3 regions of the Streptomyces fagopyri genome follow, and region 2 is predicted to be linked to each of the others. Evidence: riboswitches for the same ligand, from Rfam matches in the RefSeq annotation. Region 2 holds a riboswitch; each other region holds the start of a gene.
The links. Region 2 has a riboswitch for cobalamin ahead of GFH48_RS14670 (ribonucleoside-diphosphate reductase subunit alpha). Riboswitches for the same ligand answer to the same signal wherever they lie in the genome.
Positions count from the first base shown of each region.

Region 1 (10,087 bases), 3.6 Mb from region 2:
ACCTTCACCGGCGCGCCGGGCTCGCTCAGCAGCTCCTTCTCGGACAGGCCGAAGTGCCCGGCGAGAGCGGCCCGCAGCCCCGGCAGCGCGTTCGCGGCGCCACCCCACACCTGGGAGGCGCGCAGCACGGCCAGGACCAGGTTGACACGCGGCTCGGCCTCCGGGCCGCCGCCCAGGATGTGCAGGCCGTCCCTGATCTGCACGTCCTTGATCTCGCAGAGATAGCCGTCGATGTGCATCACGAACGCGTCGAAGTCGCCGTCGTCCGGCTGGTCGTCGACGTGCAGGTCGTGATGGAGCTCGGCCGCCTTCACCAGCGTCCAGATCTGCGCGCGGACCGCCGGGGCCTTCGTCGGGTCCAGGTCCGAGACGAGGGCGTACTCGTCGAGGAGCTGCTCCAGCTTGGCGAGGTCGCCGTAGGTGTCCGCGCGTGCCATCGGCGGCACCAGGTGGTCGACGACGGTGGCGTGCCCGCGCCGCTTGGCCTGGGTGCCCTCGCCCGGGTCGTTGACGATGAAGGGGTAGACGAGCGGGAGTTCACCGAGCACGGCGTCGGGCGCGCAGCCACCGCTGAGCCCGAGCCCCTTGCCGGGCAGCCACTCCATCGTGCCGTGCTTGCCCATGTGCACGACGGCGTCCGCGCCGAAACTGTTCTCCAGCCAGCGATAGGCCGCCATGTAGTGGTGCGACGGCGGCATGTCGGGGTCGTGATAGATCGCGATCGGGTTCTCGCCGAAACCGCGGGGCGGCTGGATCATCACGACGACGTTCCCGAACCGCAGGGACGCCAGGACGATGTCGTCGCCGTCCACGTACAGGTTGCCCGGCGGTTCGCCCCACGCCTCCAGCATGCCGTCCCGCAACCCGGGGTCGAGCCGGTCGAACCACGCGCGGTAGTCGGCGAGCGGCACCCGCGCCGGTGCGGAGGCCAGCTGCTCCTCGGTGAGCCATTCGACGTCATGGCCACCGGCGGCGATGAGACGGTGAATCAACTCGTCGCCGTTGTCCGGGTATTCGGTGAGGGCGTAGCCGGCGTCCCGCAGCGCGTCCAGCACCCGCACGGCCGAGGCGGGCGTGTCGAGGCCCACCGCGTTGCCGACCCGCGAGTGCTTGGTCGGGTACGCGGTGAAGACGAGCGCGAGCTTCTTCTCGGCGTTCGGCTTGTGCCTCAACCGGGCGTGCCGTACGGCGATTCCGGCGACGCGCGCGGCCCGTTCGGGATCGGCCACGTACACCGGGACGTCGTCGGGGCCCTGCTCCTTGAAGGAGAACGGCACGGTGATGAGCCGCCCGTCGAACTCCGGGATGGCGACCTGCATCGCCGCGTCCATGGGGGAGAGGGCGGCGTCCGACTCGTCCCAGGCCCGCTTCGACGAGGTGAGGCAGAGCCCCTGCAGCACGGGGATGTCGAGGTCGGCGAGGGCGCCGATGTCCCAGGCCTCGTCGTCGCCGCCCGCGGACGCCTCCGAGGCGTGTGTGCCGCCCGCCGCGAGCACGGTGGCGACCAGCGTGTCGGTCCTGCCGAGGATGTCGTAGAGACCGCTGTCGGCGCCGCGCAGTGAACCGCAGTACACGGCGAGGGCGTTGGCGCCGCGTGCCTCGACGGCGTCGCACAGCGTGTCGACGAAGGCGGTGTTCCCGGCCAGTTGGTGGGCGCGGTAGAAGAGCACCCCGACGGTCGGGCGGCCCTCGATGAAGACCCGCTCGCCGTGGACGCCGTACTCGGGCATCGCGCGGGGCTCCTCGAAGCCCTCACCGGTGAGCAGCACGGTGTCGGAGAGGAACCGGGCCAGCTCGGTGAGGTTCTCCGGCCCGCCCTCGACCAGATAGCGCAGCGCCTCGGCCACCACACCGGCCGGCACCGACGAATCGGCCATCAACTCGGCGTCGGGGACGGTCTCGCCGCCGAGGAGCACGGTCGGGATTCCGGACGCCTTGAGGACGGCGAGCCCGTCCTCCCAGGCACGCTTGCCGCCCAGCAGCCGGACGACGGCGACGTCCGCGCCCTCGACGAGCCGGGGGAGTTCCTCGCCCACCTCCACCCGGGTCGGGTTGCCGATCCGGTACGGGGCGCCGGAGGCCCGGGCCGCCAGCAGATCGGTGTCGGCGGTCGACAACAACAACACTGTGCTCATGCGGGCGCTCCCGGTGGAATGAAGGGCAGTCCTTGCGGCGCGCCCGACTCGATGAGCCGCCACAGCGCGTCCGTGTCCGCGTGTTCCTCGATCAGATCGCCGAGCCGGTCGAGCTGCTCCTCGCGCAGCGCCCCGAACGACGTGTCGGCGGCGGGTACGAAGCGGCGGCCCGCGGCGGCCGCCACCTCGCGCAGAAAGGCACGCCGGAAGCCGTCCGACTCCAGCGAGCCGTGCCAGTGGGTACCCCAGACGGCGCCCACACGGCACCCGTCCAGGAAGGGGTCGCCACCGGTCACCTCGGCGACGCCGTGATGGATCTCGTACCCCTCGACGTGTTCGCCGAGCGCCTCGCCGGCCGGGCGCGTGAGGGTCTTCTCGCGCGCGAACCGCACGCGCACCGGCAGCAGTCCGAGGCCGTCGACGGCGCCCGCCCTGGACTCCACCTCGTCCTCGATGTGTTCACCGAGGATCTGGAAGCCGCCGCAGATGCCGAGCACGGGCCGGCCCTCGCGGGCCCTGCGCAGGACGGCCTCCGCGAGTCCGCGTTCCCGCAGCCACCGCAGCGCCGCCACCGTCCCCCGGGTCCCGGGCACGATGACGAGGTCGGCGTCGGCGAGTTCCGCGGCCCGGTCCACGAACCGTACGACGACGCCGGGTTCGGCGGCCAGCGCGTCCACGTCCGTGAAGTTGGACATCAGCGGGACCGCGCAGACCGCGACGCGCAGGACGTCCTCGCCGACCGGCCCGGCGACCGCGGACTCCCGTACGGCGCCCCGCAAGGAGACGCGCAGGCCGTCCTCCTCGTCGATCCCGAGGCCGTGCCGGAAGGGCAGCACCCCGTACGTACGGCGTCCGGTGAGGTCCTTGAGCATGTCGAGTCCGGGCTCCAGCAGGGACACATCACCCCGGAACTTGTTGACCAGGAATCCGGCGACGAACTCCTGGTCCTCGCGGGACAGCAGCGCGACCGTCCCGAAGAACGAGGCGAACACACCGCCGCGGTCGATGTCGCCGACGACGAGCACCGGCAGCCGCGCGTTGCGCGCGATCCCCATGTTCACGATGTCGGTCCGCCGCAGGTTGATCTCGGCAGGACTGCCGGCCCCCTCACAGATCACCGCGTCATATGTGCCCCGCAACTCGGCGAGGCAGTCCAGCACGGTGCCCAGGAGCTGTTGCTGCCGGCCGCCGTGGTAGCCGCGGGCGGTCATCTCGCCCACCGGTCTGCCCATGAGCACGACCTGACTGCTCCGGTCGCTGCCCGGCTTCAGCAGCACGGGGTTCATGAGGGCGGTCGGTTCCACGCGGGCGGCCTGCGCCTGCATGGCCTGGGCGCGCCCGATCTCGGCGCCCTCGCGGGTCACGAAGGAGTTCAAGGACATGTTCTGCGCCTTGAAGGGCGCGACCTTGACGCCCTGCCGCACCAGCCACCGGCAGATCCCGGCGGTCACGACGCTCTTGCCGGCGTCGGAGGTGGTTCCGGCGACGAGGAGACCGCCGCTCATGTCGTACGCCCTTTCGTGAGGGGGCCCCTGGCGATCAGCCGCCCGGCCAGCAGTCGTCCCGCGGCACTCGCGCCCAGGGCGAGCCAGCCGACGCGCCGTGACAGCCGTACGGCCCGTTCGATGTCGCCGACGCGCACGGCGCGCCCGCCGTCGTTGAGGACGGGCCGGTGCTCGATCCGGCCGGAGTACGAGAGGGGCCCGCCGAGCCGCACCCCGAGCGATCCGGCGAACGAGGCTTCCACGGGACCGGCGTTGGGGCTCGGGTGCCGGCGGGCGTCGGCGCGCCAGGCGCGCACCGCCCCGCGCGGGTCGTCGCCGGCGACGGTGGCGAGCGCCGCGGTCAGCCGCGCTCCCGGCCAGCCCGCGACGTCGTCGAGCCGCGCGGAAGCCCAGCCGTACCGCAGGTACTTGGCGGATCTGTGCCCGACCATGGCGTCGAGCGTGTTCACGGCGCGGAAGGCGACCAGTCCGGGCACACCGCCGACCGCTCCCCACACCAGGGCGCCCACCACGGCGTCGGAGGTGTTCTCGGCGACCGACTCGACGACGGCCCGCGCGATGCCGTCGCGGTCCAGCGCCTGGGGGTCGCGCCCGCACAGGTGCGGCAGCCGTGCGCGGGCGGCCTCGACGTCACCGGTGCCGAGCGCGGCACCGATCGCCCGCGCCTCACGCCCGAGGGAGGTGCCCCCGACGACGGCCCAAGTGGCGGCGGCGGTCAGGGCGATGGACGCGGTACGGGAACGGCGTGCGCAGCGGCTCGCCAGCGCGGCCAGCGCACCGGCGCCCCCGACGCAGACGCTGGTGTGCAGCGCTCCCCATCCGCGGTGGTCCCGCCACAGCATCCGCTCCACGGCTCCCGCGGCCCGCCCGAACGCGGCGACCGGATGACCCCGGCGGGGGTCGCCGAGCAGCAGGTCGCCGAGGAGGCCGGTGGCGGCGCCGTACGCGAAGACGCGATCGGCACGCACGGGGTCAGCCGGCCGTGGGGTGAAGTGGAACCCTCGTACTCATCAAGACCCGCAACGGGCAGCCGCGCATGGCGATATGTCCTCACTCAGGGTGTCCACGCCCTGGTTCGACGAGACCGGCGGTGAGAGTTCCTGGCTCCCGGGGAGTTCCTTCCCCGGTCACAGTGGCGGGACCGCGCCGGATTCACACCGGCTTCCTCTTCTGTCGCCGTACTTGGCTCCGGCAGTCCACCACGGGTTGCAGGACCCGTCAACTTGCCGTTGACCTGCGAGGGGAGAGTGTGCGAAGGCCCACATGACGAGGGGCGGGGGAGGACGTGCGCGTGGGGTGAGGGACGGCATACGCGTGGGGTGCGGGACGGTGATCCGTCCCGCACCCCACGTGAAGTGAAGCCCGATTCAGGCTGTTTGCCGGAGCGCGGTCACCCGCGCGAGGTCACTTGCCGACGATGAGATAGATCCCGTACGCCACCGCCGCCGCGCACGCGGCGAAGCAGACGTACGCGCCGGTGACCGCGAGAGCGGCCGAACCACCCTGGGCGGACGCGGACTCGCGCTTGGTGAGACCGACGATGCCGAGGGTGAAGAGGCCGACGAGGGCCACGGTGACCACGAGGCTGACTCCGAAGACGGAGCCGAGGGCTGCCCAGTCGATGTTCATGCTGTTCTGTCCTTACACCGTGGCCGGGCGGGTGGGCTCCGCGTCCGGGGACGGGATGGTGGTCTTGAGATCGCCGGACCGGTCTCCGGCGACGGGGCCCGCGGGCGGCGGGACGACCGCGGCCATCGCGGTGGTGACGACACCGGCCGGCTCGGCGGCGACGTCGTTGACGTTGTCGACGGTGACCGGCTGACGCCGGGACAGGGTCCAGATGACGCCGGCGCCGGCGACCAGCAGCGCGCCGGTGAGGACGATGCCCCAGGTGCCCTGCTTGGTCAGGAACTCGGCGGCGGCGCCGGCCAGTCCGGCGGCCGGCAGGGTCAGGCCCCAGGCGACGAACATCCGGGTCGCGGTCGACCAGCGGACGACACCGCCCTTGCGGCCGAGACCCGAGCCCATCACGGCGCCCGAGCAGACCTGGGTGGTGGAGAGGGAGAAGCCGATGTGCGAGGAGGCCAGGATGGCCGTCGCGGCGCTGGTCTGGGCGGCGAAGCCCTGCTGCGGCGCGAGGTCGGTCAGCCCCTTGCCCATCGTGCGGATGATGCGCCAGCCGCCCAGGTAGGTGCCGAGCGCGATGGCGGTACCGGCCGAGACGATGACCCAGGTGGGAGGGTTCGAGCCGGGAGCGATCACGCCTCCGGTGACCAGGGCGAGGGTGATGATGCCCATCGTCTTCTGCGCGTCGTTCGTGCCGTGCGCCAGCGAGACCAGACCGGCCGAGGCGATCTGGCCGGCGCGGTAGCCCTTGGCGGTCGCCCTCTGGTCGGCGCGGTTGCTGATCCGGTACGTCAGCCGGGTGGCCAGCATCGCGGCGAATCCGGCCACGACGGGCGCGGCGACCGCGGGGAGCAGGACCTTGGTGACGACGGTCGAGCCGTTCACCGACGACCAGCCGGCCGACATGACCGCGGCGCCGATCAGACCACCGAACAGCGCGTGGGAGGAACTGGAGGGCAGACCCAGGAGCCAGGTCAGCAGATTCCAGAGGATGGCGCCGACGAGCGCCGCGAAGATCACTTCGGTGCGTATGCCCTCTTCGTTGATGAGTCCGCCGGAGATCGTCTTGGCGACCTCCACGGAGAGGAACGCACCGACGAGATTCAGCACGGCGGACATGGCCACCGCCGTCTTGGGCTTCAGAGCGCCGGTCGAGATGGTCGTCGCCATCGCGTTGGCAGTGTCGTGGAAACCGTTCGTGAAATCGAACACGAGAGCGGTGACGATCACGATTCCGAGGAGGAGCGTGATGTGTTCCATTTACCCAGGCTTCTGTTTGACGTCAGTGGCAGTTGGACCGTAGGCAACCTGAGTGAACGGAAGATGAACTGAGGCGGGCTTAGGGGTGTATCGAACCACGGTTCTCCCCTCCGTTTGTGTCGGCGTGAACGCCCGCGGAGTGGCCCGTGGTTCGAACGAAGGCGGAATATCGGGCTCCGTCAGCCCCTCGCGAGTCTCTTCAGCCGGGCCAGGGATCCGTTGAAGAGATTCTGGTCACCCGGCAGGGCCCCGTTGTTGTCGTACTGCCAGAACGTCCACGTCGACCAGCCGCCCGGCACCGCGCCGATGTCCGATGAGTCGTAGCGGGCCAGCCAGAGAGGGTGGTCCGCGGCGAAGGCGCGGCTGTTCCCGGTGCAGGTGGTCCACCAGTGGGCGGTCGTGTAGATCACCGGGCGGCGGCCCGTCTCCCGTTCGAGCTCGTCGCTGAAGTCCTGGATCCAGTGCACGAGCCCGGTTTTGCTCATGCCGTAACACTTGTGCCTGCTGTACGGGTTGTACTCGATGTCGAGCGCGGGCGGCAGCGTCCGGCCGTCGGCCTGCCAGACGCCTCCGTTGCGTACGAAATACGCGGCCTGCCTGGTTCCGGACGATTTGTTAGGAATTGCGTAGTGGTACGCGCCGCGGAGGATGCCCGCGTCGAACGCCCCGTCGTACTGCTGGTCGAAGTAGGGGTTGCGGTAGGTGTGGGACTCGGTGGCCTTCACGTAGACGAACTGGGCGCCGTTCGCCTTCGCGCTCTGCCAGTCGACGTACTTCTGGTGGGAGGAGACGTCGTGGCCCCTGGGCGCGCCGGCCGCACCTGCCGCACCGGCGGACGAGGTCGGCGCGCCGGTGAGCGCGGTTCCGGTGGCGGCGAGCGCCGCCATGACGGCCGCCGCCGCGAGGGCGCGGACGCGGCGACGGAACGGGCTGTGGCCTCGGGCCGTGTTTCCCCCCGGAATGACGTCGTGCACGGTGGATCCCCCAGAGGTCAGTGGAAGATCATTCAATGCACGTCGATCGTCGGTTCATCACTTTAAAATGCTGATCTGTCCGCATATGCACCCTTGCGGGCGTACGTCTTCCGCCCCGAAGTGCCCTCACCGGCATCCGGTTGACGTCCGTCCTGACAGGATCGCGGGCATGGCGGAGCGGCGGCGGGACGGGCGGGACGCGGGGGAGGGCGCACGCGGTGCGCGGACACGGGAGGTGGCGGACGCGTGGGGCGAACTCGTCGCGACGGCCCGCCGGACGGTGGCCGACGGGCTGGTCGTCGGAACCTCGGGCAACGTCTCGGTGCGGGTCGGTGACACGGTCCTGGTCACGCCGACCGGAGTGCCCTACGACCGGCTCACCCCCGACGACGTGGTCGGGGTGGACCTCGACGGCCGGCAGACCCTCGGTTCTCTCCGTCCGACCAGCGAACTGCCGATGCATCTGGCCGTGTACCGCGCCACCGGCACGCTCGCCGTCGTCCACACCCACGCCGCGCACGCGACGGCGGTGTCCACGCTCGTGACGGAGCTTCCCCTGATCCACTACATGGCGGGCGCCCTCGGTGGGCCTGTCCGTGTCGCCCCATATGCGACATACGGGACGCCCGAGTTGGCCGAGAACGTGCTTCGGGCGCTCACGGACCGCACGGCCTGCCTCCTGCGGAACCACGGCACCCTCGCGCACGGCGGTTCCCTGGACCAGGCGTACGACCGCACCGCCCAGGTGGAGTGGATGTCCCGGGTATGGCTCCTGGCGTCGTCCGTACCGGGACTGTCGCCCGCGCTGCTCTCGCGGGAACAGCTGGCGGAGGCGGGGCAGCGGCTGCGGGGGTACGGCCAGCCCGGCCCGGACGCGGACGGCGGGTCCGGGCCGTGACAGGCGCCGACGGGCCGGACGGCTTCACCGCGGCGGCCGGGCGGGACCCCGCCGCCCTTTCCCGGCGGGACCCCCGTCTCCCGGCAAGCGGGATTCCCGTCCCCCGGCCACGGCGAGACCCCCGTCGTCCCGCCCCGGCGAGCAAGCCGTCGGTCCGCGCGTCCACTGGCCGACAACGGGATACGCCGTGAGACTGAATCCGTGCGTACTGCCAAAGCGACGGCCGCGGCCGTCACCGTAGCCCTGGCGGCGAGCGCGGCCTCCGTGGCGGTGGGCCGGTTCGCCAGCGACGCCGCGCTCAAGGCGCCGCCCGGCAGGCCCCTGCCCACCGAGCCGCGGCTGACCGTGCACGCCACGGCCCCGGGCCGGATCACGCTCACCCGTGCCCTGGCCTCCCGGCGCGCGGGAACGTACGGACTCGCCGGCGACGGCTCGCACGCGGTCGTCGGCCCGGTCCTGGAGGACTCGCCCCACACCGCCGACACGGTCGTACGCCGGCTCGAACGCGTCACCCACGGAACCCTGCGGGCGGGAGACCGGGTCTGGCTCACCCCGAACCTGTACGTCGGCAACCCGAGCACCGCGCTCGGCCTCGACCACGCCGACGTGGACGTGCCCGGCGAGCTCGGCCCGCTGCCCGCCTGGTTCGTGCCCGGCGTCCGCGACACCTGGGTCATCACCGTGCACGGCCTGGGCGCCACCCGGGAACTCCCGATGAACGTGATGGAGTTCCTGCACCGCAGCCGGCTCCCCGTCCTCGACCTCGCCTACCGGGGAGACGTCGGCGCGCCCCGTCCCCCGGACGGCCTCGGCCATCTCGGCGAGACCGAGTGGCGCGACCTGGACGCCGCGCTGCGCTACGCGATCCGCTACGGCGCCGCGCAGGTCGTCCTGTACGGCTGGTCCACCGGGGCCACCATGGCCCTGCGCACCGCCGCCCACTCCGCCCTGCGGGACCGGATCGCCGGGCTGATCCTGGACTCGCCCGTCCTCGACTGGGAAGCCACGCTGCGCGCCCTCGCCACCGCCCGCCACACCCCGAGGGCGCTGCTGCCGCTCGCGGTCCGGGCCGCCCAGGGCCGCACCGGAGCGCACGGCGACCGCACCCGGCAGGCCGCCGACCCCGACCTGCTCAGGGTGCCGACGCTGGTGCTGCACGGCCCGGACGACGTCCTCGCGCCCTGGGGCCCCTCGCGCCGCCTCGCCGGCCGCCGTCCGGACCTGGTCACCCTGCACACGGTCGCGGGGGCTCCGCACGGCGCCCTGTGGAACGCCGACCCCACGGAGTACGAAGAGGTCCTGCGCCGCTTCTTGACGCCCCTGATGTAGGGGGCGGCCCGACGGGAGCCCTGTCCGACACGGGAGCCCTGTCCGACACGGGAGCCCGGTCCGACACGGGGGCCGGGCCTGCCCGACACGGCGGCCGGGTCTGCCGCCCCGCGAGCCACCCGGAGCGCGGCACCGCTCCGTACCGCGAGCCGCGCGGTCCCTGTCGTGCGGTGACCGGGAGCGCAGTAGCGTCGCTCTTCTGGTGCCGGACCCGGGAGAGCGGTCCTGTCGTTCTCGCCGTGCGGGGTCGGGGAGGGCCCCATGGCGCCGCCGTCGCCCTTCCCTCCGGTGTCCGGGACGGCCGAGTCGCTCCTTCCGCGCGGTGGCCGGGGCAGCGGGATCGCTCCTTCCGCGCGGTGG
Region 1 covers NZ_CP045643.1:7,050,646-7,060,732, forward strand. The annotation lists gene cobN (cobaltochelatase subunit CobN) at 1-2,135, opposite strand, end outside; gene GFH48_RS30455 (cobyric acid synthase) at 2,132-3,640, opposite strand; gene GFH48_RS30460 (cobalamin biosynthesis protein) at 3,637-4,608, opposite strand; cobalamin riboswitch at 4,716-4,856, opposite strand; gene GFH48_RS30465 (hypothetical protein) at 5,045-5,269, opposite strand; gene GFH48_RS30470 (inorganic phosphate transporter) at 5,282-6,526, opposite strand; gene GFH48_RS30475 (lysozyme) at 6,706-7,413, opposite strand; gene GFH48_RS30480 (class II aldolase/adducin family protein) at 7,670-8,398, shown strand; gene GFH48_RS30485 (alpha/beta hydrolase family protein) at 8,600-9,727, shown strand.
Region 1: it holds a riboswitch for cobalamin, as region 2 does, so the genes downstream of both, GFH48_RS30460 (cobalamin biosynthesis protein) here and GFH48_RS14670 (ribonucleoside-diphosphate reductase subunit alpha) in region 2, are expected to answer to the same signal.

Region 2 (10,087 bases):
AACACCCAGTTGGTGCCCGTCGCCAGACCGTGCAGCAGACCCCGGCTGCGGAACCAGTAGACGTAGGCGAAGGCACCGTAGAAGAACAGACCCTCGATGCACGCGGCGAAGCAGATGAGGTTCAGCAGGAAGCGGCGCCGGTCGGCCTTGGTCTCCAGGCGGTCCAGCTTCTCCACCGAGTCCATCCACTTGAAGCAGAACTCGGCCTTCTCCCTGATGGACGGGATGTTCTCGACGGCCGCGAAGGCCGCCGTCCTGTCCTCGGGGTCGGGCAGATAGGTGTCCAGGAGGGTCAGATAGAACTGGACGTGCACGGCCTCCTCGAACAGCTGGCGCGAGAGGTACAGGCGCGCCTCGGGGGAGTTGATGTGCTTGTACAGCGTCAGGACCAGGTTGTTCGCCACGATCGAGTCGCCCGTCGCGAAGAACGCGACCAGCCGGCCGATCATGTGCTGCTCGCCCTCGGACAGCTTCGCCAGGTCGGCGACGTCCGAGTGGAGGTCGACCTCCTCGACGGTCCAGGTGTTCTTGATGGCGTCCCGGTAGCGCTCGTAGAAGTCCGGGTAGCGCATGGGACGCAGGGTGAGTTCGAAGCCCGGGTCGAGCAGGTTCTTCTCGCTGTTCGGGGTGGACATCACTGACAGGCCTCGCAGGACTCGGGGTTCTCAAGGGAGCAGGCGACGGCGTCGGGGTCGGCGACCTGCTGGAGGGGGATGGTGTTCTCGGGCCTCGCCTGCGCCTGGGCGGCGCGAGCGATGCGGGTCGCCGGACGCGAGCGCAGGTAGTACGTCGTCTTCAGGCCGGACTTCCAGGCGTACGCGTACATCGAGGAGAGCTTGCCGATGGTCGGCGTCTCCAGGAACAGGTTCAGCGACTGGGCCTGGTCCAGGAACGGGGTGCGGGCCGCGGCCATGTCGATGAGACCGCGCTGCGGGATCTCCCACGCCGTGCGGTACAGGTCGCGGACCTCCCGCGGGACCCAGGTGAAGCCCTGCACCGAGCCACCCGACTCGCGCAGCGCCTCCCGGGTCTGCGCGTCCCACATGCCGAGCTTCTTCAGCTCGGCCACCAGGTAGGAGTTGACCTGGAGGAACTCACCGGACAGCGTCTCGCGCTTGAAGAGGTTGGAGACCTGCGGCTCGATGCACTCGTACACGCCCGCGATGGACGCGATCGTCGCGGTGGGCGCGATGGCGAGCAGGAGCGAGTTGCGCATGCCGACCGCGGCGACGCGCTCGCGCAGCGCCGCCCAGCGCTCCGGCCAGTTCAGCTCGACGTCGAAGTGGTCGGGGTGCAGCACACCGCGGGCGGTGCGGGTCTTCTCCCAGGCCGGCAGCGGGCCGCTCCGCTCGGCCAGGTCGGCGGAGGCCTCGTAGGCGGCGAGCATGACGCGCTCGGCGATACGGGTGGACAGCGCGCGGGCGGCGGGCGAGTCGAAGGGCAGCCGCAGCTTGAAGAAGACGTCCTGGAGACCCATCGCGCCGAGGCCGACCGGGCGCCACTTCGCGTTCGACCGGCCCGCCTGCTCGGTCGGATAGAAGTTGATGTCGACGACGCGGTCGAGGAAGGTGACGGCGGTGCGGACCGTCTCGTCCAGCCGTTCCCAGTCGATGTCGCCGGCCGCCGTGTCGACGAACGCGCCGAGGTTGACCGAGCCGAGGTTGCAGACGGCCGTCTCCCCGTCGTCCGTGACCTCCAGGATCTCGGTGCACAGGTTCGAGGAGTGCACGGTGTGGCCCGGCTCCGCCGTCTGGTTGGCCGTGCGGTTGGCGGCGTCCTTGAAGGTCATCCAGCCGTTGCCGGTCTGCGCCAGGGTGCGCATCATGCGCCCGTAGAGGTCGCGGGCCGGGATGGTCTTCTTCGCCAGGCCCTTCGCCTCCGCCGCGCGGTAGGCCGCGTCGAACTCGGCGCCCCACAGGTCGACCAGCTCGGGCACCTCGGAGGGCGAGAAGAGGGACCACGGCGCGTCGCTGTCGACCCGGCGCATGAACTCGTCCGGGATCCAGTGCGCCAGGTTCAGGTTGTGCGTACGGCGGGCGTCCTCACCGGTGTTGTCCCGCAGCTCCAGGAACTCCTCGATGTCGGAGTGCCAGGTCTCCAGGTAGACCGCGGCGGCGCCCTTGCGCCGGCCGCCCTGGTTCACCGCGGCGACCGACGCGTCGAGGGTCTTCAGGAACGGGACGATGCCGTTGGAGTGCCCGTTCGTGCCCCGGATCAGCGAACCGCGCGAGCGGATGCGGGAGTAGGACAGGCCGATGCCGCCCGCGTGCTTCGACAGGCGCGCGACCTGGTGGTAGCGGTCGTAGATGGAGTCCAGCTCGTCCAGCGGGGAGTCGAGGAGGTAGCAGGACGACATCTGGGGGTGCCGCGTACCGGAGTTGAAGAGCGTGGGGGAGGAGGGGAGGTAGTCCAGGCGGCTCATCAGGCCGTAGAGCGCGGCCACTTCGTCGACGGACCGGGCCGTGTCGTCCTCCGCGAGGCCGGACGCCACCCGGAGCATGAAGTGCTGGGGGGTCTCGACGACCTTGCGGGTGATCGGGTGCCGGAGCAGGTAGCGGCTGTGCAGGGTACGCAGGCCGAAGTAGCCGAAGCGGTCGTCGCCCGCGGTGTCGATCAGCGCGTCCAGGCGGGCCGCGTGCAGGTCGACGAAGTCGGCCGTGCGGTCGGCGATCAGGCCCTCGCGCCGGCCCGTGGTGATGGACTCGGAGAACGTCGTGACGCCCTGCGAGGCGGCCTCCTCGGCGATGCCGACCGTCAGCAGCCTGGCGGCCAGCCGCGAGTACACGGGGTCCTCGGAGATGAGGCCCGCGGCCGCCTCGGTGGCCAGCTCGCGCAGCTCCGCCTCGTCCGCGTGCGTGGACCGGCCGCGCAGCGCGGCGGCGGCGACCCGGCCGGGGTCGGCGCCGGGGAGGTCGGCGGTGAAGTCGGTCAAGGTACGCAGCAACGTGGTACCGGGACCGTCCGTCTCCACCGGGGCCCGCTGCGCGGACTCCGCTTCCACCGGGGCCCGCTGGGCGGAAACTGAAACCGGGTCGGCTGGCGCGATGGTCACTTGGGGCACTCCCTCGCTCGGCACGGGGCCTGGCGGAGGGCAGCGGGACACGCGACTCCGTGACGGGTACGCGTGCGTCCACCGGCCCATTCCACGAGGCTCGGACGTCGTAGGCGCCCGGGCCGGCCGGCCCGGGGCACGCTGTCGGCAGGTCCTCGGACTGAAGCCAGTGCGCGAATGCGCACAAGTACACCGTTGCGGGACAGTTCCGGATTCGCACCGGATTCCCCTGCGACGACAGCGAGCATGAGCATACATCTAGTGCCGGGCTGAGGAAGCACCACCACATGTTGTGCCGTGTCGGCTTGGGAGCGCGCTACGGAGTGTGGCTGAGGGCCAACTCGTAGGTGAGGAGGAGGATGTCGTCGAGGTGCGGAACCGGGTTCCAGTCGCGCTCCGGAGCGCGGGTGAAGCCGAGGCGCTCGTAGAGCCGGTGGGCGGTGCGCATGGTGCGCTGGGTGGACAGCACCACGCGCGTACAGCCCCCGGTGGCCCGTGCGCGGTCGACGCAGGCGCCCACGAGAGCGGTGCCCGCACCCCGGCCGCGGGCCTCGCGCGCGACGGCGAGCATCCGGATCTCGGCCTCACCGGGCCCCGCGACGTCGGCCATGGGGCCGCCCCGCGGGACGAAGGTCACGGCGCCGAGTATCCGTTCGCCCTCGACCGCGACGAGCACCTCGGCCGCGGCGGCCCGCCTCGCGACGTCCCGCAGCGCTCCGAGATACGGGTCGCTCTCCCCGTAGTCGAGCAGCCCGTCCCCGAGATAGGCCCGCACGGTGATCTCGCCGACGCCGGGGTACTCCCGCGGCCGCGCCGGCCTGATGACGATGTCCATGCGGAGAGTGTGCGGCAGACGTACGGCGACGGGCCGCCGGATTTCTCTCCGGCGGCCCGCCGCGTGTGCCGCTGTCGTGCGCCCGGTCCGGCCGCTCCCGCCGGGCGGGGCCTAGTGGCCCGCCTCCGCGGTGGCGGGCGGCAGTTCGACCTTGACTCCCGGGTCGCCGGCGTCCGCCGTGTAGTCCTGCGGTGACGTCTCGTCCACGCCGTCCGGGGCCTTGAAGGCGCGCAGGACGAAGGTGAGGACGACGGAGACCACCACGTTCATGACGAACGCCGTCAGGCCGAGGTAGCCGATCTCCCCGATCCCGGGGATCTCCTTCGAGCTGCCGCCGAAGTGCTTCTGTGTCGGCGAGGCGACCCCGTAGGCGGCGAGCGTGCCGTAGAGCATGCCGACCGCCCAGCCCCCGAGCAGCGCCCAGCGGTGGAACCAGCGCGTGAACAGACCGCCGACCAGCGCCGGGAAGGTCTGCAGGATCCAGATGCCGCCCAGGAGCTGGAAGTTGATGGCGACCGTCTTGTCCATCGTCAGGACGAAGACCAGCGCGCCCACCTTCACCAGGAGCGAGACCAGCTTGGAGACCTTCGTCTCCTGCTGCGGGGTCGCGTCCGGCTTGATGAAGTCCTTGTAGATGTTGCGGGTGAAGAGGTTCGCGGCCGCGATGGACATGATGGCCGCGGGGACGAGGGCTCCGATGCCGATCGCCGCGAAGGCCACACCGGCGAACCAGTCCGGGAACATGTCCTCGAAGAGCTGCGGGATGGCGAGCTGGCCGTTGGTGACCTTCACCCCGGCGGCGATCGCCATGAAACCGAGCAGGGCGAGCAGGCCCAGCATCAGGGAGTAGAGGGGCAGGATCGTGGTGTTGCGGCGGATCACCTCACGGCTGCGGCTGGACAGCGTCGCGGTGATCGAGTGCGGGTACATGAACAGGGCGAGCGCGGAGCCGAGCGCCAGGGTGGCGTAGGTCCACTGCCCGGCCTGGGCCGGTACGATCCCGCCCGCGCCGGCCGCGGCGTACTTCTCGCTCGCCGAGTGGAAGATCTCGTCGAACCCGCCCAGCTTGATCGGGATGTAGATGATGGCCACCGCGATCACGATGTAGATCAGGGTGTCCTTCACGAACGCGATCAGTGCGGGCGCGCGCAGGCCGGAGGAGTACGTGTACGCGGCCAGCACGCCGAAGGCGATGAGGAGCGGAAGGTCCTTGACGAACCAGTTGGTGTTCTCGCCGCCGCCGACGCCCATCACGTCCAGCACGGCCTGGATGCCGACCAGTTGGAGCGCGATGTACGGCATGGTCGCGAGGATGCCGGTGACGGCCACGGCGAGGGACAGGCCCTTGGAGCCGAAGCGGCCGCGCACGAAGTCCGACGTCGTCACATAGCCGTGCTTGTGCGAGACGGACCACAGGCGCGGCAGGAACGTGAAGACCAGCGGGTAGACCAGGATCGTGTACGGCACGGCGAAGAAGCCGGCCGCTCCCGCCGCGTAGATCGCGGCCGGTACCGCGACGAAGGTGTACGCCGTGTAGAGGTCGCCGCCGAGCAGGAACCAGGTGACCCAGGTGCCGAACGACCGTCCGCCCAGGCCCCATTCGTCGAGGCTGTGCTCGTTGTCGGCCCTGCGCCAGCGCGCGGCCAGGAAGCCCAGGACCGTGACGGCCGCGAAGAAGAAGATGAAGACGGCGAGTGCCACGCCGTTCACGCCGTCGTTCATGCGTCGGCACCGCCCTTCGTGGTGGCGCGGGCGCGCTGGTCACGCTGCCACAGCTGGTACGCGGTCACGGTGAGCGCGGTCGAGACGAGCACCCACAGCATCTGGTACCAGTAGAAGAACGGGATGCCGATGAAGGCCGGGTCGGTCTTCGCGTAGGAGCCGACCCACAGCATCGCCACGAACGGGGCGATCAGGCAGAGGGCGATCACCACGCGGACCGGTGTCACCGTTCGGTCGGGTCTCACCACCGGTGGTGTCGCTTCCGGCACGTCTGACATGTGCGGCTCCGTCCCCTCGCTGGTCACCTGTGCAACGGGCAGGAAATCTAGGCGACGGTTCCGCTTTATGGAACCCCATCTCCGGTGGGGGATGTGGAGGGTTGGTGTCCGGTGGCGCGGGAGCCCCGCGCATCGCTCCCGACAGGCCTCGCCGGGACCGCTCCTCGCACGTCGGTACGAGGGGTGGCGCGCGGCCCGCGGGGCGTCGGCGGGGCGTCGGACGGCGCGATTCGGCCGGTGCCAGGACCCGGCCGGCCGGCGCCCGGTTCACGCGCCGGTGTCCGGCCGCGGTCAGTCCTGCGGGCGCTTGAGCCTGGCCACGAACTTGTAGCGGTCGCCGCGGTACACCGAGCGCACCCACTCCACCGGTTCACCCTGCCGGTCGATCGAGTGCCGGGACAGCATCAGCATGGGCAGACCGACGTCGGTACCGAGCAGTCCGGCCTCGCGCGGGGTGGCCAGTGAGGTCTCGATGGTCTCCTCGGCCTCCGCGAGGTGGACGTCGTACACCTCGGCGAGCGCGGTGTAGAGCGAGGTGTACTTGACGAGCGACCGGCGCAGGGCGGGGAAGCGTTTCGCGGACAGATGGGTCGTCTCTATGGCCATCGGCTCACCACTGGCCAGACGCAGCCGCTCGATGCGCAGCACCCGGCCGCCGGAGGAGATGTCGAGCAGTTCCGCGAGGGTCTCGTCGGCGGTGATGTAGCCGATGTCCAGGAGCTGCGAGGTGGGTTCGAGGCCCTGGGCCCGCATGTCCTCGGTGTACGAGGTGAGCTGGAGCGCCTGGGAGACCTTCGGCTTGGCGACGAAGGTGCCCTTGCCCTGGATGCGTTCGAGACGGCCCTCGACGACGAGTTCCTGGAGAGCCTGGCGCACGGTCGTACGCGAGGTGTCGAACTCGGCGGCGAGCGTGCGCTCGGGCGGCACCGGCGTGCCGGGCGGCAGGGTGTCCGTCATGTCGAGCAGGTGCTTCTTGAGGCGGTAGTACTTGGGCACGCGCGCGGTACGGATGGGGGCCCCACCCTCGTTCTCCGCACTGCTGACGTCGGTGCTCATGCTCTGCCTTCCCGGCTCCGGGTGCCGAAGCGACCGGCATCCCGCCGGTCACGGCTCACATCGTGGCACGGCTTCGTGTGTGAGTGTCTCCCGCACGCTCCGTGATCCCCTCTATATACCGTCGGGGTACCTGCTGGTCTAGTCCATCGTGCGCGCGAGGTTCCTGAACAGCCCTGCCGTTTATGCCACTTACCTACTTAAAGGTCCTTGCATATGTAGGTCCGATAACGGACGGTCGGCCGGGCTTACACACCCTTGACACCCCTCTAGGTCTAGGCCAAGCTCCCCGTACTGGTCTACACCATTGGTCCAGGTCCCAGCCCCACGGGCAGTAATCGGCAGCGATTCGGCGTGTGTCACCGCGGTGGGCAGGGGGGTTTATGGCATCCCTGAGGAGGGTGACGTGAAGCGGAAGCTGGCAGCTGCGATCGGTATCGCGGGCATGATGGTCTCCATCGCGGCGTGCGGGGACAGTGACAACAAGTCCGGGGGGTCGGACAAGGGCGCGGACGCCAAGGAACTGACCGTCTGGCTCACCGTGGACGCCCAGAACAACTGGCCCGAGCTGGTCAAGGCCGCGGACGCGGCGGTGAAGGCGAAGCACCCGGGCGTCAAGATCAACCACGAGTACTACGGCTGGCCGGACAAGAACGCCAAGCTCGACGCCGTTCTCGCCACCGACAAGGCCCCCGACGTGGTCGAGATGGGCAACACCGAGATGCTCGGCTACATGGTCAAGGGAGCCTTCGCCCCCGTCGACGCCACGAAGTTCGACAACTCGGCCGGATGGCTGGACGGCCTGAAGGCGTCGGTCACCTACCAGGACAAGACCTACGGCGTGCCGTACTACGCCGGTGGCCGCGTCGGCAACTGGCGCAAGGACGTGGCGGCTTCGGCCGGCGTCAAGGCGACCCCCAAGACGTACCAGGAGCTCACCTCCGACCTGGACAAGATCCAGAAGAAGGAGGGGAGCAAGTTCAACGCCTGGTACCAGCCCACCCGCGACTGGTACGCCGCGATGTCCTTCGTCTACGACGCCGGCGGCGCCATCGCCAAGGACGAGGGCGGCCAGTGGAAGGCCGGCCTCTCCTCGCCCGAGTCGGTCAAGGGCCTCAACGAGTTCAAGAACGTCGTCGACAAGTACATGCACGGCGACAAGACCAAGGACGAGTCCGACCGTTACATCGTCTACGGCCAGGGCAAGTCCGCCATGATCTTCGGCGCCGCCTGGGAGGGCGCGACCTCCGAGGACCCGAAGAACGACAAGACCGGCAAGCTCAAGGGCAACCTCGAGAACTTCGTGATGCCCGGCCCGTCCGGCAAGAACCTGCCCGTCTTCCTCGGCGGCTCCGACCTCGCCATCCCGGTGAAGTCCAAGGCACAGGCCCTCGCCGGCGAGTGGATCAACGCCTTCACCGGCTCCACGGGCCAGAAGGGTCTGATGGGCAAGGGCAACCTGCCCAACAACAAGACCGACCTCGCGACCCTGAAGAACGACCCGGCGACGGTCGTCCCGGCCACCGCGGCCGAGAGCAGCTGGTTCGTGCCGATGGCGCCGGGCTGGGGCCAGGTCGAGAAGGCCCAGGTCCTGCAGACCATGCTGCAGAACATCGGCACCGGCAAGAAGTCGGTCGAGGCCGCCGCGAAGGAAGCGGACGCCGCGATCGACAAGGTCATCAACACCAAGTGACCTGAGCGCAGGGCCCGTCGGACCCCGGGAACACTTCCGGGGACGGGGCCCTGCTTCTCGTACGACCTGAGGGACCGCTGAGGAGCGCGCGATGAGTGCCGCAGACACGACCACCCCGACCAAGGCGCCACCCGCGCGGCAGGCATCGCCACCGGCGGTCCCCAGGGCGCCCCGCAGAAGGCGGGCCCCCGGCGGGAGCGCCGTCCCCTGGGCCCTGCTCGCCCCCTGTCTGCTGATCCTCGCGCTGGTCATGGGCTACCCCCTGGTCCGGCTCGTCACCCTGTCCTTCCAGAAGTTCGGCCAGTCCCAGCTCTGGGGCTTCCAGCCCGCCGAGTCGGTCGGCCTCGACAACTTCACCAAGGTGCTCGGCGACAGCGAGTTCTGGTCCGTCGTCCTTCGCACGATCATCTTCGCCGGCGGATCCGTCGTCTTCACGATGGTCGCCGGCATGCTGATCGCGCTGCTCCTCCAGCGCGTCTCCGGCTGGGTCAAGACGCTCGTCAACATCGCGCTCGTGGCCGGCTGGGGCATGCCGATCATCGTGGCCACCACCGTGTTCAAGTGGCTCTTCGACTCGGACTACGGCGTCTTCAACGCGGTGCTGAGCAAGCTGCCCGGCGTCGACATGGTCGGCCACAACTGGTTCGCCAGCGGACCGCAGGGCCTGGCCGTGATCATGCTGCTGGTGGTGTGGGGCGCGGTGCCCTTCGTCGTCATCACGCTCAGCGCGGGGCTGACGCAGGTACCCCAGGAACTGGAGGAGGCGGCCCGCCTGGACGGCGCCGGCTCGTGGGGGGTCTTCCGCTACGTCACGCTCCCCATCCTCAAGCCGATCGTCGTGATGCTGACGACGCTCTCCGTCATCTGGGACATGGGAGTCTTCCCGCAGGTCTTCGTGATGCGCGGCGGCCACCCCGAGGCCGAGTTCCAGCTGCTCACCACCTACTCCTACGACCGCGCCTTCGTGGTCAACGACTATGCCCAGGGATCGGCGATCGCCCTGCTGACCGTGCTGCTCCTGCTCGGCGTGGTCGCCGTCTACATGCGTCAGATGCTCAAGATCGGAGAGGTCGAATGAGCGCCGTCGCCACACCGAGGCGTACGCCCTCCGGACCCCGCAGGTCCAAGCTCGGCTGGAACGTCCTCGGCCTGCTCGTCTTCGTCACCGCCGGCTTCCCGGTCTACTGGATGCTGAACACGGCGTTCAAGCCCGCGAAGGACGCCATCGACCCGGATCCGAGCCTGTTCCCCACCGGGGTGACGCTCGACAACTTCCGCCGCGCGCTGGACATCGCGGACTTCTGGGGCCCGGTCGGCCGCAGCCTGATCGTGTCCCTGTCCGTCGTCGTGATCGGCATCGTGGTGGGCATGCTCGCCGCGCTCGCCATCTCCCGCTTCGCCTTCCGCGGCCGCAAGATCGTGATCGTCGGCATCCTGGCGGTCCAGATGGTCCC
Region 2 covers NZ_CP045643.1:3,438,875-3,448,961, reverse strand. The annotation lists gene GFH48_RS14675 (ribonucleotide-diphosphate reductase subunit beta) at 1-635, opposite strand, end outside; gene GFH48_RS14670 (ribonucleoside-diphosphate reductase subunit alpha) at 635-3,052, opposite strand; cobalamin riboswitch at 3,182-3,306, opposite strand; gene GFH48_RS14665 (GNAT family N-acetyltransferase) at 3,369-3,887, opposite strand; gene mctP (monocarboxylate uptake permease MctP) at 3,999-5,609, opposite strand; gene GFH48_RS14655 (DUF3311 domain-containing protein) at 5,606-5,887, opposite strand; gene GFH48_RS14650 (GntR family transcriptional regulator) at 6,179-6,943, opposite strand; gene GFH48_RS14645 (extracellular solute-binding protein) at 7,347-8,633, shown strand; gene GFH48_RS14640 (carbohydrate ABC transporter permease) at 8,725-9,711, shown strand; gene GFH48_RS14635 (carbohydrate ABC transporter permease) at 9,708-10,087, shown strand, end outside.

Region 3 (10,087 bases), 2.7 Mb from region 2:
ACGTCGCGCTGAACAGGATGTCGGCACCGGTCCTGCGGGCGACTTCCCCGGTCACCTCCTGCGACGAGGGGCCGGAGAGCAGCAGCTCGAAGTCCTCCGGCGCGAGATGGGGGGCCATCACCTCGGGGGTCGAGAAGGCGACGGCGTGACCCTGTCCGCGCAGGGCTCGCGCCAGCGGGAACTGGGGGAGGAGATGTCCGATCAGCGGATTGCTGAAGAAGAGAATGCGCACGGTGGAAAACCCTCCTACGTGACTGTGTTCCGGGCCTGATCCGCGGCGGACGGCCCGCTGTTCCCCTGTCGCAGCGGGCCGTCCCGTCCCGCGGGGCCGGCCCCGGGCGGCACCGGCGGGCTGTACGGGCGGGCCCCGTACGGGCGCGTGACCGCCGGTCACCACGTGCCGACCGGGCTCGTACGAGAGGGGCCGACCGGGCGGGGCCGCCGAGAAGAGGTCGCGGCCCTCGCGTGCCGCCACGGAGTCAGCGACGGGTAGGGGCTGTCGTGCCGCTTCAGTGACCGGCGGTCAGGCCGCTCGCACACACCGGGGCGACCCGGTGGTCGTACTGGATCGTCTACATGGTCCTGGCGCCCACACCCGCGGAGGCCGGATTCCGGTCGACAACGTTGTCATGACCGTTGATGTGCTGTCGGTCCAGCGGCATGCGGAAGCGGTCGGCGAGGTACTTCACCAGTTCGGCGGTCCCCTCGTACGGCGCCTTGGTGTACGAACCGTCGGACGTGGTCGGGTGGGCACCGTGCTCGACGGCCGAGTCGGGTGAGGTGCTGCCACCGGTGGCCTGTGCCGTCAGCGGGGCGGCGACCGAGCCCGCGACAGCCAGTACGCCGACCGCCGTCATCAGGGCCCGGCGACGCCGCCGTGGCACAAGACGGCGTGCGGATTGGCTTCTTGCCATGTAAAGAACACCACATTCGATATGAGGGCGACTTCCGGCCGCCGTGCGGCGGCCGGCACCTTCGGAAGGCCCGCACTGTGCGACGCCCGACCGCCGGTCGCCTTGTCATCGAGTTCACCCGATCCGACGGGAACCCCCGGCCTCTCGGCCGCCGCCATACCCGATCAAGGTGACAAGCACGGCGTAAAGAGAGTCGGGGCACGGCCGGAATCCGGGAACTCACTCACCCCGCGAGCGGAATTGCCGGAAGCGTCTCGATTCCGGCTCCCCTCGCGCCCGCGCGGGCCGAATCGCGGATCACGGTCCCGTAGACACGAGTACCGGCACGGAGCAACCTCTCGACGCCGGGATTCCGGGCCCCGGGTGGACAGCGAACTCGAAAAGAAGGTCACGTCCCTGCCCGGGATCCTGTGGGTGGGGACCGTACCGAGTGGACCGGGGCGTGACGTGTCGCATGTACTTGCTGACGCAAGTAAGTAGATCAGAAGACCGGTGCATGATGCAAACAGGTCGCTCGGGCGTCTGCCGTGGCCGCAGCCGTACGCGGACATGGGGTTCACTCGCGTGAGGTGGAGGCCCGAAAGCCTGATGTGGGCCTCGAAGGTCCGATGCGACACGGTGACCCCGCGATGAAGGGATCACCGGCGCCCGATCACACAACTTGCACGGTCAAGCTTTGGGTGATCTAGTTGTTCGCCGAAGCAAGCATCTTGAATGCGGTGCGGAAACCGGAATCGAATCCGGTTCGTGGACGTACCTTCGTCCGCGCTCTGCCTTTCCGGGTCGTACGCTCCCGGATACGAAGGGGACACCGATGACCAGCTTTCCGGCGGCCCAGAGCATCAGGAGCTCGGGGTGCCGCCTCAGCTCGTGCGGGTTAGCCGGTCGGGCTGTCTGAGCCTCTTCGCCCTCGGCTCGGAGATCGGGTTCCGGACGCGCCGACATCGCCGTTCGTGACCTCTCAGCCGTCTGTACGACCCCTCGCGGAACCCGGTCCGGCACACGAACCGGTTCCGCGGACCCGACGCCATGAGCGCGGGGCAGACCCACCACCCGTCTGCCCGTCGTCCACCTGCCTCCCGATCGATCATCGGTACGAGCGGGGACGACCGCGGGGAACAGCACGAAGCGGCCGGTGATCCCTCGCCGCTCTCCATCCTTCGCAGTCCAGGCCGTGCCGCGCCCGCGCGGTCCGACAGCCTCCACACCCGGGAGCCGAGACGGCTCCGGCGGGCGCCTTCACATGCCCTCACATCGAACTAGGACGAACATTCTCATGGCAGACACGACCAGGCGGTCACTCCTCGGCATGGCCGGATTCACCACGGCCGCCGTCGCCGTGGCCGGTGCCGGCCTCCTCAACGGCAACCACTCGGTGAACGAGAAGCCCGTGGCGGCCGACATCCTGGAGGGGGTCGGAGAGCCGACATCCACCGGCCTGACACCGTTCAAGGACCCGCTGCGGATACCTCCCACGCTGCGGCCGCGCGGCAACGGCATCACCGAGATCGATCTCGTCAGCGGACGCGTGCGCCTGCACTCGCAGATGCCGGCCACCCGCCTGTGGACCTACGCGGGCCACTTCCCCGGCCCCACCATCGAGGTGCGCAGCGGGGACAAGGTGCGCGTCGCCTGGAACAACAAGCTGGCGGGCACCACACCCGTGAAGGCCGTTTGGGTGCACCCCGAAGGTCCCGGACCGGGGCTGCTTCCCTACAACCGCCCGGGTTCCGAGGGCGGTTTCTCCCGGCCGGAGGTCGAGGGCCTGACCGCGTGGACGACGGTCCACCTGCACGGCGGTCACCAGAACGCGCTGAGCGACGGGGCGGCCGAGTACGGAGTGACCGCCGGCAACGGGCAGTTGGCCGAGTACGCCAACGACCAGGCGGCGGCGCACCTCTTCTACCACGACCACGCGATGTCCGTGACCTCGTTGAATGTGGCCGCGGGCCTCATCGGCAACTACCTGGTGCGTGACAAGGAAGAGGCCGGACTCGGTCTGCCGCGGGGCGACTACGAGATCCCCCTCGCGATCCAGGACGTCAACTTCGACACGGACGCCAAGGGCCGTCTCACCGGACAGATCCTTGTCAAGCGGATCATCGGCGGGCCGGACGCACCGATGCCGGGCGCGATCCCGCCGGCGCTCGCGTCGCTCGGTCCGTTCACGATGGTCAACGGGGTGGTGTGGCCGCACCTCGACGTGGAGGCCCGCGCGTACCGGCTGCGCCTGGTGAACGTCTCGGGCGCCCGGGTCTACCGCCTGGCCGTCATCGACGAGGAGACCGGCGAGGTCGTACGGGGCGCCATGAAACTGGTCGGCACGGACCTGGGCCTGCTGGGCAGACCGCAGACGATCGACGAGGCGCTGTCGCTGTCGCCCGCGGAACGCGCCGACGTCGTCGTCGACTTCGCCTCCTTCCCCGGAAAGCGGCTCAAGCTCGTCAACACGATCGCCGGGCAGCGTCCCGGTGCGGCGCTGCCCGACTTCATGGTGCCGTTCCCGGAGGTCATGCAGTTCCGCGTCGAGAAGCGGCGGCACGCCGGCTACTCGCTTCCGACAACGTTGTCACCGTCTTTCCGCAAGCTCACGCCGGCCGGCGTACCCGCTGACGCCACCGAGCGCTTCGTCATGCTCGCGTTCGACAAGACCGGTGCCATGCCCCAACTGTGGGAGATGCGCGAGGCGGCGGCCGGCACGGCGCCCGGCGACGGGGTCGTGACGATCGCAATGCCGGGCGGGACAAGGACGTTGCGACGCACAGGCGTCATGTTCGAGGACACCACGACGTTCTTCGCGGCGTCCGGCACCTGGGAGAAGTGGCACTTCGTCAGCGTCGCGCCCGCGGGGGTGCCCATCTATCACCCGATGCACATCCACCTCATGAACTTCCAGGTCATCGACCGCCGTACGGTGGACGGTTCGGGCATGGACTTCGCCACCGGACGGACGACGAAGCCGATCACCCTCGGCGCGCCCGTGCCCGTCGCGCCGGAGGAGTCCGGCTGGAAGGACACCATCACCGTCAACGCCAACACCCTCGTCACCGTGGCCGGACGTCTGGCGGAGCAGACCGGCAAGGTGATGTACCACTGCCACATCCTGGACCACGAGGACGAGGGCATGATGCGGCCCTTCGTGATCATGCCGTCGGCCGTTCATGGAATCCATGACATGTTGATGGGGATGAACGGCGCCATGGGGATGAACCAGAAGGCGGGCGGGCACGCCGGGATGAAGATGTAGACCGGGTTCACACGCCCGCGCCGGATGGGCGGCTCGTCCCGGCCGAAGGGCCGGGGCCGGGCTGCCCGTACGGTGAGCTGACCTCGCCGGTGTCCGGATGCCGGGTGTCAGACGTCGTGTATTCCGTGACCCGGGGTGCCGCGTGGAGCCGGCCCCCGTCCGGGGGGCGGTGCGGTGGCCATGGCCGGAGGGGACATCGTCGCCGACGGTCCCACCCACGTCGTCGTGGCCTCACCGGCCTTCGCCGTCCGGCGGTCCCGGCCCTGGACCGCGGCGACCCGCGCGCACCTCACCTCCGTGGCGTGGCCGAGCGGTTCGTGACCGGCACCGGCTGCTCGGTGGCGGGCCGGGCGTGGCAACCGCACGGGGGTGCGGCTACCTGGAGGAGTGGTGAGCGAACATGGTGTCGAGAAGATCGTCCGGGACCTCCGTGTCCACCAGATCCTGGAAGGAACCAACGAGATCATGCGTGTTGTCGTCGCCCACGGCCTGACGGAGGCGTTCGGATGACCGGCGCCCATGACGCCGGGGCGGTCACCGGCGCCGACGACTCCGTGCTCCTGCGCACCGAGGGGCGTGCCGCGTACCTCACCCTCAACCGCCCCCGGGCGCTCAACGCGCTCACCCATGCCATGGTCCGCCGTATCGACGCCGCGCTGACGGTGTGGGAACACGACCCGGCCGTGGAGACCGTCGTCGTGACCGGCGCGGGGGAGCGGGGCCTGTGCGCGGGCGGCGACATCCGCGCGATCCATGACGACGCCAAGAACGGGGACGGCACGGCGTCGGCGGCCTTCTGGCGCGACGAGTACCGGCTCAACGCCCGTATCGCCCGCTACCCGAAGCCGTATGTCGCCGTGATGGACGGCATCGTGATGGGCGGCGGCGTCGGCGTCTCGGCCCACGGCAGCGTACGGATCGCCGGTGAGCGTTCCCGCATCGCGATGCCCGAGACGGGTATCGGCTTCGTCCCGGACGTGGGCGGCACCTACCTCCTCGCCCTCGCGCCCGGCCAACTCGGCACGCACCTCGCGCTGACGGGAACCGCGGTGGGCGCGGGCGACGCCCAGCTGTGCGGGCTGTCCGACCACTACGTGCCGTCCGGGTCCCTGCCACGCCTGGTCCAGGACCTCGCTCACGCACCGGTACGGGAGGTGCTGGGCCGACATGTCAGGCCCGCGCCGCCCGGAGAGCTCGCGGAAGCACGGGGATGGATCGACGCCTGTTACTCCGCCGCCACCGTCGAGGAGATCATCGGCCGCCTGCTGGACCACGGGGACAGTGGTGCCAAGCAGGCCGCGGAGACCCTGCTCGCCAAGTCGCCCACCGCGCTCAAGGTCACCCTCGCCGCGATGCGTGCGGCCCGCGGGCTCGGCTCACTGGAGAAGGTCCTGGACCAGGAGTACCGCGTCTCCTGCGCGGCGCTCACCGAACCGGACCTCGTGGAGGGCATCCGGGCCCAGGTCATCGACAAGGACCGCGACCCGCGCTGGTCACCACCGACGCTCGCCGAGGTCACCGACGCGGACGTCGCACGCTTCTTCACCCCGCTCGGCGAGCGCGAACTCGGCCTCGCCGCATCCGACATCACCCCCGAGGCTCCCTGGTGAGCGCCGTCGCGGTCGGTGGGATCGGGCACATGGGCGCAGCCACGGCCGCCAACCCGGTCATGACGGCCGATCGGATACGCGGCCGCGTCCAAGTCGTCCTCTCCCCGCGGGTGCCGGCCGCCCTCCACGTCCTCGACGCCCTGGAACTCGGCGACTTGAACGAGGTCGTCGCGGCCATCGACGAGAAGGAGCGCACGAGCGCCCCCGGCGACGAGGCGCGGGCCCGCTTCATCCACCGCTGACCCACAGGTCACGGCCGCCCGCCCTGCCCGGCGAGATGAAGATCACGACGGCTGGGACGGTCTTGGCCATGAACCCGACACGCGGTACGGTCAGTGCGATATCGACGACGGCATGGCGGAAGCCGGTGGAAATCCGGCACGGTCGCGCCACTGTGAACGAGACCCCCTCCTCGGGGGGTCTCTCAAGTCAGACCCGCAGCTGTCGTCCTGTGCACCACCGAGATGGGACGCGAACTCCCGAGGAGGTCCTGCCATGGCGCAGACCGTCGCTCCGCCGACAGCCACCCCGATCCCCGCCAAGCTGCCGATCGGCACGATCGTCCCCTGGGCGGTCTTCTTCGGCATCCTGATGCTGGTCCTGCTCTATTTCGTCGGTGCCGAGCAGGGCGCCACCGCCGTCGTCTCCGGCGAGGACGTCCACGAGTGGGTGCACGATGCCCGCCACCTCCTCGGCTTCCCCTGCCACTGACGAGGGGCACCGCGCACCCATGAACTCCGCAACTGTCAGAAATCTTCTCGTGCGGGGCATGCTCGCCGGTCTCGCCGCCGGTGTGCTGGCCCTCGTCGTCGCCTACTTCCTGGGCGAGCCCAGTGTCGACGACGCCATCGGATTCGAAGAGGCCCACGCCCCGGCACACGGGCACGAGGTCGAGATCGTCAGCCGTAGCCTTCAGTCCACCGGCGGCCTCGCCACCGGCGTGCTGATCTACGGCGTGGCCTTCGGCGGAATCGCCGCCCTCGCGTACTGCTTCGCGCTCGGCCGGGTCGGCCGCTTCAGCCCGCGCGCGACCGCGCTGCTGCTGTCCGGCTGCGCCCTGCTCGCGGTCTACGTCGTGCCGTTCCTGAAGTACCCGGCCAACCCGCCGTCCGTCGGCGATCCCGACACCATCGGCAAGCGCACGACGCTGTACTTCCTGATGATGGTGCTCAGTGTGCTTCTCGCGATCGCCGCCGTGATCATCGGCAAGCGGCTCGCACCCCGTTGGGGCACCTGGTACGGGACCGTCGCCGCGGTCGTCTTCTTCGCTCTCGTGATCGGAATCGCCTACGAGTTCCTTCCGGTCATCAACGAGGTCCCCAAGGACTTCCCGGCCACGTTGCTGTGGCGATTCCGTACCTCGGCCCTCGCCATCCAGCTCACCCTGTGGACCGGATTCGGTCTGGTCTTCGGTGAGTTGGCGCAGCGACTGCTGGCGCCGCGACCGGCGGCGGCCGTGGCGGCGGGAGCGACTCCCGTAACGAACTGACGCGTTCCCGCAGAGGTGACGCACCGAGAAGACGGCTGAGACACCGGTCGTCGATCACACGCAGAGGGCCCACCGGAACCGTCCGGGGGCCCTCTGCGTGTTCTCCCGGAATCCACGGCTCGGGAGACTGGCGGACGGCTCGGACGCCTTCCCGGTGGCGTGCGGGCGACGACGGCGACAGCGAGGGAGGAGGGGCGGCGATCCCGGGCGACCGGACGGCCACAACGGCGGTCGGCGCACTCGGTGGGCGCGAGATGGCGGCGCCTGCTCCTGAGGGCCGACGAGCGGCCCGTGTCGGCATCAGGCGGCCGGCGACCTGACGGGCGACGTCCGTCCCGCCTTCACGCCGGGCCCGTTCCCCGCTGTCTCAACGGCGCGGCAGCCGGGTCCACTTGAGATGCCGGCCGAAGGGTCGAGTACGTCCGGCAGGAGGTCTTCCGGCCGGTACGGCGGGACCACGCATCGGACGGCGTTCCTTGACGCGAACGCTGCCTGTCGCGGGGCCCCTGCCCCACTACGCCACGGTGTCCCGCACACTGCACCGCTCGCACCGACCGCGCCCCGGCCGGCTGCCCTTCCGCGGGGCGGCCCACCTCGCGCCGCTGGACCACGGCGACGGACTCGACCGTCGGTCGGCGGCAACCTGTCCGAACGGTCCACCGCGACCGGCTTCCCCGTCTCCCGGGCAGGTCGCGTCCGTTCTCCGTGGAGCGTCCGGGGCAGCCTCGGCCGCGGACGGAACGGCTGTCCGCAGCGGGGAGCGCCCCCGCTCCACCGTCGACCGAGGACCGACGAGAGCGACGGTACGTTCATTCCGCACCCGGGGGTCGGCCGTGCGCCGTGAGGACACGCCACAGAGGCCGCCGGCGTCCAAGTGGCCGCAATCACCGAACAGTTCAGGGGCCGCCGAGCACCACGGTCCGAGTGGAGTGGCGACGGAACGGGGCGGGCCCGTTGGTGCTGCCGGCCGGGCCGAGGAGAGTGGCGGGCGTGTGGGTCGGGGGCCGAGGCCCGTCGGCCGTACAGATGTCCACGCCGCGGGTGCGGTCGCCGGTCATCCCCTGTCCCATGGTCTCTCCCCAGGATCATGTGGCAACGAGGTGTGGAACGTGCAGGCCGAGGCTTCACGACGTACTGGTGTCCGACGCGGATCGTGGTCGCGTGATCACGGATCATAGCGTCCGCGCCGGGTCCGCCGGACACCGAAAGAGGGATCGCCCGGAACGGATCCGAAGGTGACTGCCAAGTGCGCGGCATCGCGAAGACGTCGGCCGACACCGTCCATGACCACCACACGGACCACCACCTGGGTCAGCGGCTCGTCCTGGACCGGCGCGACACCGTGACCGGCCTGATCGGCAGGGGCACGCGCACCGAGCGGGGCGCCCGGCACGTCCACGGCTCGCTCGTCACGGACGGGGAGGTACCGCCGGCCGATCCGGACCACGCGGGCGCGCGCCGAGTTCCGTTAACGCTGGTGTGAGGGAGCCCGGCGGAGGCCACCGCAAAGGTTCCTCCCGAGGTCAAAGGTGATGTCCGGGGCGTTTCCGGGACCGTTACCTGTTTGCCCCGTTGACACTCCGCATCTTCGCTACCTAGTGTCACGCCAACGTTCCGAATGCGTGGCGAGATTTCGAACGGTGAAAGGCAACCGTCGTGCGCATCAACGGAGTTGGCGCACGCCCGGTGGGTATGCCGTGGCGTGGGCCGACACGCGTCGAGGTGTACACCAACACAGGGATCGCCGAGGTCGGCAGGCCTTTGGCGGTGCTGGGTGACGCCGACGCACCGAGCGGCAATCTGCGAGACACGGAGGCTCCTGAGCACCAATCCCGGTACATGTGCCGAGCGACCTGGCCGGCGGCCGTCTCGTCGAGAGACGTCGGGTCCACTCCCGTGGTGATGCGCGCCAGGGCCTTCGAGGACCTCGGCTGCCACGGGCGGATCCACGAGGTCGCCGGGCCGGTCCGCCGCAGTGTGCCGCTCCGACCGAGGACCGGGCTGACCCGGTAGCCACGGATCTCGCCCTGTGGCCCAACTGTGAGATCTGGGCCGGGACACGGCGCGGTCGGCCGTATCCGCCCGGCCCCCAGTACCTTCCCGTAGTCATCTGATACCCCGTCATCTCCTCAACGACGAGAAGAACAAGGATCGATCATCATGCGCAACCGAAGAGCCGCCCTCGCCGCCCTCGCCGGTGCTGTTTCCGTCGCTCTCACCCTGTCGGCCTGTGGCAAGGACAGCAAGGACACCCCCGAGGGCGGCACGATCGGCATCGCGATGCCGACGCAGGCCTCCGAGCGCTGGATCGCCGACGGCAAGAACGTCGTCACGGACCTGAAGGCCAAGGGGTACAAGACGAAGCTGGTCTACGGCAACGACGACCCGAAGACCCAGGTCTCGCAGATCCAGGAGCTGATCACGCAGGGCGTCAGCGCACTGATCATCGCGGCCATCGACAACAAGTCGCTGAACAACGTGCTCCAGCAGGCGGCCGCCGCCAAGATCCCGGTGATCTCCTACGACCGGCTCATTCTCGGCACCAAGAACGTCGACTACTACGCCTCCTTCGACAACGAGCAGGTCGGCCGGCTCCAGGCCCGCTACATAGTCGACAAGCTCGGCCTGGAGGACGGCAAGGGGCCGTTCAACATCGAGCTCTTCGCCGGTTCCCCCGACGACAACAACACCAAGTACTTCTTCGACGGCGCGATGCACCTCCTGAAGCCGTACCTGGACAACAAGCAACTCGTCGTCCGGTCCGGTCAGACCGACCTGGCCGACGTGACGACCCTGCGCTGGGACGGGGCCACCGCGAAGAAGCGCA
Region 3 covers NZ_CP045643.1:756,141-766,227, reverse strand. The annotation lists gene GFH48_RS03230 (glycosyltransferase) at 1-232, opposite strand, end outside; gene GFH48_RS03225 (hypothetical protein) at 573-914, opposite strand; gene GFH48_RS03220 (multicopper oxidase family protein) at 2,191-4,161, shown strand; gene GFH48_RS38965 (hypothetical protein) at 4,342-4,482, shown strand; partial or broken gene GFH48_RS38960 (acyl-CoA dehydrogenase family protein) at 4,413-4,671, shown strand; gene GFH48_RS03210 (enoyl-CoA hydratase/isomerase family protein) at 4,668-5,771, shown strand; gene GFH48_RS03205 (hypothetical protein) at 5,801-6,013, shown strand; cobalamin riboswitch at 6,087-6,231, shown strand; gene GFH48_RS03200 (CbtB domain-containing protein) at 6,267-6,482, shown strand; gene GFH48_RS03195 (CbtA family protein) at 6,502-7,260, shown strand; gene GFH48_RS03190 (hypothetical protein) at 8,507-8,743, shown strand; gene chvE (multiple monosaccharide ABC transporter substrate-binding protein) at 9,421-10,087, shown strand, end outside.
Region 3: it holds a riboswitch for cobalamin, as region 2 does, so the genes downstream of both, GFH48_RS03200 (CbtB domain-containing protein) here and GFH48_RS14670 (ribonucleoside-diphosphate reductase subunit alpha) in region 2, are expected to answer to the same signal.